DNA from 3 places in the Synechococcus sp. LA31 genome. Region 1 is predicted to be linked to each of the others. Evidence: predicted binding sites of a transcription regulator. Region 1 holds the regulator's gene; each other region holds the start of a gene.
What was found. The regulator NtcA, encoded in region 1, controls nitrogen genes in cyanobacteria. The targets are predictions, from matches to a motif close to GTANCNNNNGNTAC.

Region 2: KJJ24_RS12235 (ferredoxin--nitrite reductase) is a predicted target of NtcA. The motif match lies at 1,884-1,897, and genes of this name have one in related genera.
Region 3: queF (preQ(1) synthase) is a predicted target of NtcA. The motif match lies at 1,493-1,506, and genes of this name have one in related genera.

What each region holds. Positions count from the first base shown of each region.
Region 1 is NZ_CP075523.1:1,883,673-1,886,877, reverse strand. It holds gene KJJ24_RS10315 (resolvase) at 1-314, opposite strand, end outside; gene KJJ24_RS10310 (DUF3084 domain-containing protein) at 311-1,468, opposite strand; gene ntcA (global nitrogen regulator NtcA) at 1,508-2,221, opposite strand; gene rph (ribonuclease PH) at 2,286-3,020, opposite strand; gene KJJ24_RS10295 (cob(I)yrinic acid a,c-diamide adenosyltransferase) at 3,142-3,205, shown strand, end outside.
Region 2 is NZ_CP075523.1:2,254,566-2,257,770, forward strand. It holds gene KJJ24_RS12230 (ferredoxin--nitrite reductase) at 1-16, opposite strand, end outside; gene KJJ24_RS12235 (ferredoxin--nitrite reductase) at 104-1,678, opposite strand; gene KJJ24_RS12240 (hypothetical protein) at 1,961-2,179, opposite strand; gene KJJ24_RS12245 (CbiX/SirB N-terminal domain-containing protein) at 2,189-2,848, shown strand; gene cobA (uroporphyrinogen-III C-methyltransferase) at 2,845-3,205, shown strand, end outside.
Region 3 is NZ_CP075523.1:2,635,921-2,639,125, forward strand. It holds gene KJJ24_RS14235 (hypothetical protein) at 1-27, opposite strand, end outside; gene KJJ24_RS14240 (TlyA family RNA methyltransferase) at 147-1,007, shown strand; gene KJJ24_RS14245 (P-II family nitrogen regulator) at 1,035-1,373, opposite strand; gene queF (preQ(1) synthase) at 1,563-1,964, shown strand; gene KJJ24_RS14255 (cytochrome c biogenesis protein ResB) at 1,952-3,205, opposite strand, start outside.

The DNA.
Region 1 (3,205 bases):
GGTAGCAGGCACCGCCAGCCGCGTGGGCGCTCCAACTGCCAATAGCGCTCCCGTGCCGCCAGTGTGGTGCCGGCTTCCGGCACGAGCAGCGTTGAGAGCTGCTGCTCAGCCAGCCATGGCAACCAGGGCTGGCTGCCGGTGCCATCGCCGAGCAGCACCTTGGCGAAGGGGTGCTGGTTGCACCACTGCAGCAGTAGCTCGCGGCAGCGCAACGGAGGAAGAACGCCGGCAGCGAGCACCCGCGATGCCTCCGGATCCGCGAGCACCAGGCCGCATTTGCTGCGGCCCGGGTCGATGGCGGCTAGGCGACTCAACGATTCACTGCTCGAATCTCCACAGCCACCGGGTCCACCAGATCGCTGTTGCGGCGCGAGATCGCCTGCAGTTGCACCACCTGGCCGGAGGGACGATTGGTCAGCTCTGCGGTGAGTTGACTCACGCTGGCGGCATCGAATTGCAGCCCGCTGGCCAGGCTGCCGTTGCGCTTCACCGTGTTGTAAGCAGCGGCGAGCAGCAGATTGAGCAGGCTGCGCACCTGTTCGGGGCTGCGCTCATCGCCTTCGAGCACGGTGCTGGCCAGTTGCTCGCCCGCCTGCACCACCCGCTTATTGCGTCGCACGTCGGGGAAGGCCACCACCTGTCGTTCACCCTTGAGCACGTTGGCGGCAGAGATCACGCTCACCACCCAGTCACCCGGCTTGCTGAGGATGCCTTCGAGCTTGGTGATGTCACTGCGGGGCACCAGCAGGATCTGGCGGTTGGGAACTTGGCCCGGCAGCACCCGCTGATACACGTTGATGTTGGTTTGGCGCAGCAGCGCTTCGATCACCGGTTTGGCTTGCGAGGGCTGCTCGATCCGCACCTTGGCGATCTCTAATGGCTGCCCGCTGCTGATCACCACATCGCCACGGCGCAGGGCGATCAAATTGGTTTCCAGCTGCTGCAGTTCCCTGGCGCCGGCGTTGATGCGGCTGTTGAGCCGCGCCAGCTCATCGCGGTTGCGGCGGATGTCGGCATCCTTGGTGCCGATCTCCTGGGTCAGCCGATCGCGTTCCAGCTCCAGTTGGCGGCGTTGCGCCTGCAGTGGGGCGAGCTCCTTGCGCAGCGCCTGGGCCTGGTCTTCAACCATGGCCAACTGTGTGCGGGCCAGTGCTCGGTCCTGTTCGGCTGCGCTGAGTTCCCGCTGGCTGCGTTCGAGGTCTTCGCGTCCATCACGCAAGCGCCTCTCCAACTGATCGAGCTCGAACAAACCGGTGCGCAGCCTGTCGCTCACTAGCAGCATCAGTCCGAGGGAGATGGCACTGATCAGGCTGCCGGTAAGCACCGTGATCACCACAGCGGTGCGGCGGGGTCGCATACCCAGCAGGCTCAGGCGAGCTTTGCCCACCTTCGAGCCAAGCCGATCGCCGAGGGTGGAGAGCACCCCACCCAGCAGCAGCAACGCCAGGATCAGCAGCCAGCCCGACACACGCTTTCGCGACGACGATTCAGTATCGGCTGGAAGCGTTCAGCTGAACCGCTTAGCCAACGCCAGCGGATCAAACACGGTGATCTTCTTGCGGTCGATCTGCACCAGCCCGGCATTGCGTAGATCGCCGAGCAGGCGCGTGATGGTCACGCGGGTGGAGCCGATCGCTTCGGCAATGGCCTGGTGGGAGAGGCGCAGATCGATGGTGATCCCCTCGCTGGTGGGCACGCCAAAATCACGGCAGAGCACCAGCAGGAAGCTCACCAGCCGCGACGACATATCGCGGTGGGTGAGGGTTTCGATCATGGTTTCGGTCTGCAAGATGCGCGAGGAGAGGCCCTGCAGCATCAGCAGCCCCACGCTGGCGTCGATTTCGATGGCTTTGCGCACTGAGGTGGCGGGAGCGGTGACCATCTCCACCCGCGTGAAAGCAACCGCGTGATAGAAGCGGTCGGAGCGTTGGCCGGTGAGCAGCGAGAGCACGCCGAACAGGCTGTTTTCACGCAGCAGGGCCACGGTGATCTCTTCACCGGATTCGTACACCCGCGACAGGCGCACAGCACCGCGACGCAGCAGGTAGACCTTCTCGGCTGGATCGCCCGGGAAGAAAATCGTTTTGCCGCGCTCCACCGTTTCCGTGGTGCTGCCGTTGAGACCGCGGATCACATCCAGCAGCGTTGTATTGGCGGCCGGGGTGGCGCCAGTCGTGGGGCTGGGGGAGTAGCGGCTGAAGCCTGGTTGGGCGCCGACCATAACGGCGGGGCAATGTGTGCCGGACCCTACGGATCACCCTGACGGGCTCTTGTAGTGGTTGACACTAATTCGGTGCTTGCTCGAGCGCCTGCTGCTGGCTGTGCCGAAGTTGCAGCAGTCCGCTTTCGGCGAGATCCAGCAACCCGTTGAGCTGTTGGCGTGAAAACGGTGCGCCTTCAGCGGTGCCCTGCACTTCCAGCAGCTGGCCCTGGCTGTTCATCACGACGTTGAGATCCACGGCGGCGCGGCTGTCTTCGCTGTAGTCGAGATCGAGCAGACCGCTCCCATCCACCAGCCCCACCGACACAGCCGCCACTTGCTCCAGGAGTGGGGATCGCTCCAGTACGCCTCTGGCCTCTAGGCGCCGCAGGCCCAAGGCCAGGGCGGCCCAGGCGCCGGTAATCGAAGCGGTGCGGGTGCCGGCATCGGCCTGCAGCACGTCGCAGTCGATGTGGAGGCTGCGCTCCCCCAGGGCCTCAAGGTCCAAGCAGGCTCTGAGGCTTCGGGCGATCAGCCGCTGGATCTCTTGGGTGCGGCCGGAGAGTTTCATCAGCTCTCGGGGCTGGCGGCTGGGGGTGCTGGCGGGCAATAGGCGGTAGTCGGCGCTGAGCCAGCCCTTGCCCGAGCCCTGCCGCCATTTGGGCACGCTCTCCTCGAGGCACACGCTGCAGATCACGGCGGTGCGGCCGGTGTGCACGGTCACCGAGCTCAGGGCAAATCCCATCGGGTCCCAACTGAAACGGGTGGGCCTCAGTTCGCTAGGGCTGCGGCCATCGCTGCGGGAGGGGGCGGCGGACATGAACGGCAGCAAGGTGAGCGGCGCTCCGATGGTACGGGTGTTTGCACTACAGGTAGTGGTGAATGCTTGCCCTGTGGTCTGACGCCGCTACATTCAGGTTTCAGCGCGGCGGCCAGCGGAGATGACGGCGAGCATTGCAGCTCTTCCCAGCGGTGGCTCCGGAGGCCCATCCCGCCCCGGCCACC
Region 2 (3,205 bases), 370 kb from region 1:
GGTTGGAGGAAGGCATGGCGTGTGGAGGATGGGGGTGCGGCAGGCAAGGGAGCCGGGCTTCAAAAGAGCAGCGCCGCGGCCGTGATCTGCGCACCAGGACCGATCAGTGCTGGCGCGGCTTGGCGCCGAACTGCTCGATCAGCAGCTCCTTGAGCACCTGTTTCACCTCGCTGGCGGGTACGGCTTTGCGGTGCAACTCGCCGATCTGAGGGTTGGCCCCCTGGGATCCACCGATGGTGATGTCGTAGCCCTCGCCCATGCCGCCCTCAGGGTTGCGGGCTTTGGTGCCGGTGAGGCCAATGGCCCCCATGTAGGCCTGGCCGCAGGTGTTGGGACAGCCGGTCCAATGGATCTTCAGCTCCTCGGGCAGCTCCAGCTCGCGGTCGAGTTCTTCGGCGGCGGCGAGGGCCTGATCCTTGGTGTTGGTGAGGGCGAAGCTGCAGTAGGTGTTGCCCGTGCAGCTCACGGTGCCGGCCGCCAAGTGGCTCGGGGCCAGGCTGAAGCGCTGCAGCAGTGGCTCGGCCTGCAAGGCAGGGATTTGCTCGGAGGCGATCCCGCTGAGGATCACGTTCTGGTCTTCGGTGAGGCGGATGTCGCCGTCGCCATAGCGTTCCGCAAGCCCCGCCAGATCCTGGAAGTCGTCGGCCTTGAGGCGACCCACCGGCACGTGCAGGCCGGCGTAGTGCAGGCCTTCCTGCTTCTGGGCATGAATGCCGTAGTGGCTGCGGGGTTCGTGATCAAACACCGAGCCCGGGTCCGGGGTGAGCGGGCCGAAGCGCTCTTCCACCATCGAACGGAAGGCGTCGAGCCCAACCTGATCGAGATACAGGCGGAAGCGGCCTTTGGGGCGCTTGTCGCGCTCGCCGTTGTCGCGCCAGATCTTGATCACCGCTCCGGTGATGGCGCAGATCTGATCGGGGCGAACCCAGGCGTTGAGGGGAATGGCGTAGGCATTCATCTGCGAGGAGAGAATGCCGCCGATCCACACCCCGAAGCCCAGTTCACCGTTGCGCTCCACCGGGTGGAACACGATGTCGTTGTGGAGCAGGAAGTTGTCGCGAGCTCCGGCAACAGCGGTGTTCCACTTGCGCGGCAGGTTGGAGAATTCCGGATTGCCGGCGCGGTTGTTGGTGAGGTAGTTCTCCAGCTCAACCGTGTAAGGCCGCGTGTCCACGATTTCGTGGGGGTCGATGCCGGCAATGGGATTGCCGGTCACGTTGCGGGGGTTGTCGAAGGCGGATTGGATGGTGGTGAGCCCCACCTCCTGCAGACGGCTCAGAATCTCGGGGAGATCCTCCAGCAGAACACCGCGCAGCTGGATGTTCTGGCGGGTGGTGATATCGGCACTGCCGTTCGTGCCGTAGCGGGCCACGATGCCGCCCACCACGCGCAGTTGTTCGGCGCTGATCGCACCATTGGGCACGCGCAGCCGCAGCATGAACAGCCCTGGCGTTTTCGGGCGCCAGAACATTCCGTACCACTTGAGCCGAAGTTGGAGGTCGGTCTCATCGACGTTTTCCCAGCCGAGCTGGGCAAACCGTTCGATCTCGCTGCCCACGAGCAGACCGTCTTTCGCGGCTTTGTTCTGCTCGATCTTGTTGAGTTTTTTGCCCTCGAGCCAAGACGCCAAGGCGCCGGGTTGAGGGGACTCGTCAGTGATGGATGGGCTAACCACCATGGCTGCTGTTGAGGAAATGGTCTGAGTGGAACTGGAGCCAGCGTTGTCGGGCTCGAACCGAGAGACGGTTCGGCGCGCTGCATGGGGATGCGCTGTCTCCAGGCCGCTTCAGAACGAACAGCACGGCTTGGTTGGTGTGATTAAGCCATTCCTGCCGGCAGGGCGTTTGTTGCTGTTGCTACGAATGTCGTGGGCTTGGCGAATGGTGTCAACCGCTACTTGAGAAGGGCGCGTCATCCGAGTTGATGATGCGGTTCTCAGATGCTCGTGGTGAGCCGATCTTCAGTATTGACGGCCGATTTCGCCGAGCATCCGCACAGCGCCGTAGCGGATCATCTGCCAGACCCGGCCCATCGCCATCAGATCGGCATCCAGCTCGCGGCGCCAGCGTGTGTCGGTGGTGTCGGCGTTGAACCGCTCGCTGGAGCGGCGAGTGCTCCTGCTTTGCGGCCGAGCGGTGCGGCTGCGTCTCGAGCTGGGGATGGGGCGCTGCGATGGCATGGTGAAGGCATGACAGGCGATGTGCCGACTTCACCAGTCCACGGCTCCAGGGAGTGGTGGCCGTTGCTACGGAACCTGCGGCGCCGTGGCCCCTGGTCGCTGTTGGTGGTGGTTCATGGCCACAGCGGTGGTGTGGTTCCTACCGTGCTCGAGCAGGCGTTGGGCGCCTTGGCTGAGCAGCGATCTGCGCCGGTGTGGGTGCAGCCGCTCACCGCTGATCCGGTGGCCTTGCCCTCTGGAGAGCGGCTGTTGGTGGTGCCGTTGCTGCTCACGCCCGGCAGCCATGCCCGCTTTGATCTTCCAGCCCTGCGGGCCCGGCTGCGCACGGCTGGCCATGAGGTGGTGCTGTTGCCGTTTCTGGGGGCTTGGCCTGCGTGGCTGGAGCACCTCCGCCACCAGGTGGCTACGGCTGGCTCTGGTTCGGTGTTGCACCACCCCTTGCGCCCCGGCGTGGCCGATCGCTATCTGAGCGCTCTGTCGCAGCGTGTGGAGCGGCCATTGATCAGTGAGTGGATGGTGGACGGAGCTGGTGGCGGCCCGTTCCCCCTCGCGTTGGCCCCCAACCGGATCACTGCTCAGCTAGAGGATGCGGGCTTCGACGCTCCGGCCTTGCTCGAGCGCCCTGCCACCCGAGACCTGGTGTTCACCCTGCTGCGCAACCTGCCATGACGGAGTCCAGCATCGGCAAGGTGTATCTGGTGGGCGCGGGTCCTGGCGATCCCGATCTGCTCACGATCAAGGCCCATCGGCTGCTGAGCAGCTGCGATGCCCTCGTGTACGACTCGCTCGTGCCGCGGGAGGTGTTGGCGCTGGTGCCCGAGACGGCCGAGCAGCACTTTGTGGGTAAGCGACGCGGTCACCACTCCGTGCCCCAACCGAGCACCAACGCGGTTCTGGTGCAGTTGGCGAGCCGGCATCGCTGTGTGGTGCGCCTGAAGGGTGGTGATCCTTTCCTGTTTGGTCGCGGTGGCGAAGAAGCGGCGCACCTAGAGCGCCATGGAGTGGCGGTTGAAGTCGTGCCGGGTG
Region 3 (3,205 bases), 750 kb from region 1:
CACAACGTTGGATTGCATGCTCGCCATGGGGTCTCCCCTGTGCTGAACGCCATCCTCTGGAGTGTTCCCCTGATTCCGGGTTCAGCCCCCGCTTTTGTTCCGTTTCCCCTGTGCTTTTGTGACAGCACATCAGCACATCGCCGTTGATGGGCCGCAAGCAACGTCTTGATTTGCAGCTGGTGGAGCTTGGCCTGGCCACGAGTCGCCAGCAAGCGCAGCAGCTCATCCGGGCTGGCAAGGTGCGCAGCGGTGATCGCGTGCTGGATAAGCCCGGTATGGAGGTGGCGGCGGATCTCCCCTTTGTGGTGGAGCAGCCGCCGCGTTTCGTGTCGCGCGGCGGTGAGAAGCTGCTGGGCGCCCTGTCCACCTTCCCGCTCGAGCTCGCAGGGCGGGTGTGCCTCGATGGCGGCATCTCCACCGGTGGCTTCACCGATTGCCTGCTGCAGCACGGCGCGCAGCGGGTGTACGGCGTGGATGTTGGCTACGGCCAGACGGCCTGGAGCTTGCGCACCGATCCGCGTTTGGTGTTGAAGGAACGCACCAACCTGCGCCACCTGCAGCCAGAAGACCTCTACGGCGATGCCGATCCCTGGCCGGATCTGGCGGTGGCGGATGTGTCGTTCATCCGGCTGGCTTTAGTGCTGCCAGCGATTGGCCGATTGCTGCAGCCCGATCGGCGCGAAGCCCTGCTGCTCGTGAAGCCGCAGTTTGAAGTGGGCAAAGAGCGTGTGGGCAAAGGCGGCGTGGTGCGCGATCCCGCCGCCCATGTGGATGCAATCGAGGGGGTGATCGCCGCAGCGGCGGGGGAGGGCTGGCACCCCTGCGGCGTGACCGCCTCGCCGATCACCGGCCCGGCGGGGAACCACGAATATTTGCTGTGGCTGCGCAGCGGTGCGTGGCCTGTTGTGGCCGAGGGGAACCCAGCTGCTGATCAGCACAAAGCCGCCGGATCGGTTCCCGATGGGGATGCAATCCGGCGGCTCGTGGAGGCCACCCTCAAGGTCTGAGGGTGGTTGTGTAGGCGTGAAGCCCGCTCAGATCGCGCTGCTGTCGCGGTCGCCGGTGCGGATGCGGATCACCGAATCCACGGGGCTGATGAAGATCTTGCCGTCGCCGATTTCTCCGGTACGGGCGGCTTCCTGGATGGCGCTCACCACGGTGTCCACCTGGGGATCGTCCACCACGATCTCGAGCTTGAGCTTCTGCAGAAACTCCACGGTGAACTCGGAGCCGCGGTAGCGCTCCACCTGGCCCTTTTGACGCCCGAAGCCCCGGACCTCGCTCACCGTCATGCCGACAATGCCAGCATTGACCAGGGCCAGCTTCACGTCTTCGAGTTTGAACGGACGAATGATGGCCTCAACTTTTTTCATGGCTGCGGGAGTGGCAGGGGAAGCGCGGTCGGAGACAGTCTCTCAGGAATTCTGGGAGTGCAAGCGGGCCGTTGGGCCCCCTCGCAACGCCATTAGGCCGCAGCTTTCGGGGCAGAGGTGTTGCTTTTGCTACCGCTGCGGGTGCCCGTGGGTCGCTGCTTAGCATCCAGGCCTCAGTTCCCCCTACCGATGAGCGCTGATCAGACCCGCACGCCCCTCTACGGAGAGCGGGCTATCGACGAAGCGGAGCTGATCTGCTTCGAGAATCCACGCCCAGGCCGGGCCTATGAAGTGGCCATCACCCTGCCGGAATTCACTTGCAAGTGCCCGTTTTCGGGGTATCCAGATTTCGCCACGTTGCGCCTGCTGTATCAGCCCGGCCCCCGTGTGATGGAGCTCAAGGCGATCAAGCTTTATGTGAACAGCTACCGCGATCAATCCATCTCCCATGAGGAGGTGACCAACCGAATCCTCGATCACTTCGTGGCCGCCTGCGAGCCGGTGTGGATGCAGCTCGAGGCTGATTTCAACCCCCGCGGCAACGTGCACACGGTGATCCGCGCCACCCACGGCACCCGTCAGCCCTGCTGAAGCTCGGTCAGGAGAGCGGGCAGTTCGCGCGAGAAAGCGGCCAGGTTGCGGTTGCATAGGCCGGCTACGTGCAGCTTGTGCTGCTTGGGTTCAGCGATGGCCCACAGCTGGCGGGTGGCAATCAGGCTCAGCGCACCGCCTGCCAGGGCGATGGCAAAGCCGGCGTACACCAACGGCACGCCGGGATCGCGTTTGAGCAGCAGACCGCTCGCCGGCACAACCCCGGCGATACGCAGCGGGATGCCGGCGATCTCCGCCGGTCCGCCGCCGGGAACCAGGGTGCCGAGAATCTCGGCCTCAGCGGAATAAGCCGTGACAGGGCCCTGTTCGCTGGAGAGCGCGAGCAGCACCGGGTTGCTGCCGTCGGGCCGGGTGGGCAGCACGATGCCCCACACCTGATCGCCCAGCTGCGGAAAGCTCTGTAGCGGCAGCTCCAGGATCGGGCTCTGGCCCAACTGCACCTGGATGGCCGCCAGGGCCCAATCTGCCTGATACACGGTCATCCCCTGGAAGCGCAGAGGATGGTTCACGCTGATGGTCTCGGTGCTTGCCGGCAGGGGGACTGCTGCGTTGGGGTCGCCGGGCTGGAGGCGCAGCTGTGAGCGGAACTGTTCAGGTCGCCCGGCGGGATCGCGTTCGATGCCGAAGCCCTCGAGAGCCACGGTGAGCTGGGTTTCGCCGCGGCGGTTGACCAGTTCGAGTTCATTGCCGGGGGCAAGGAATCGCTCCAGCCGCTGGCCGGCCAGGGCGCCCCAGGCGGCGCCCACCATCAACACCACTAAACCTGCATGCACCAGTAGCGGTCCCACGCGACCGCTGGCCCCGCGCCGGGCAGCCAGACGATCTGGATGGGGCTGTACCTGCCAGCCACGCTGGCTGAGCAGATCCTCAAGTCGCTGCAGCTCCTGGCTGGCATCGCTGCAGCTCAGGGTTTCCGCCAGGTTGAGTTTGCTGAGCTGGCGCGGGCTGCTGTAGTCGATCCAGCGCAGGGCTGCCTGCAGCGCTGGCCACTGGCGTCGCCAGCTGCAAAGGATCAGCGACAGCCCCAACCAGGCCAGTAGGCCCAGAAACCAACTGCTCGAATACACATGATCAAGCTGGAGGCGCAGGATGGCGTTGCCGTTGAGCAGACCCAGCCAGGGCTGGGCGTCATAGACGCGGTGATAGAGCTCTGCGCTCTCCTGCTGGGGCACCAGCGTGCCCAGGCCGCTGGCGATGGCGATCAGGATGAGCAGGCCAAT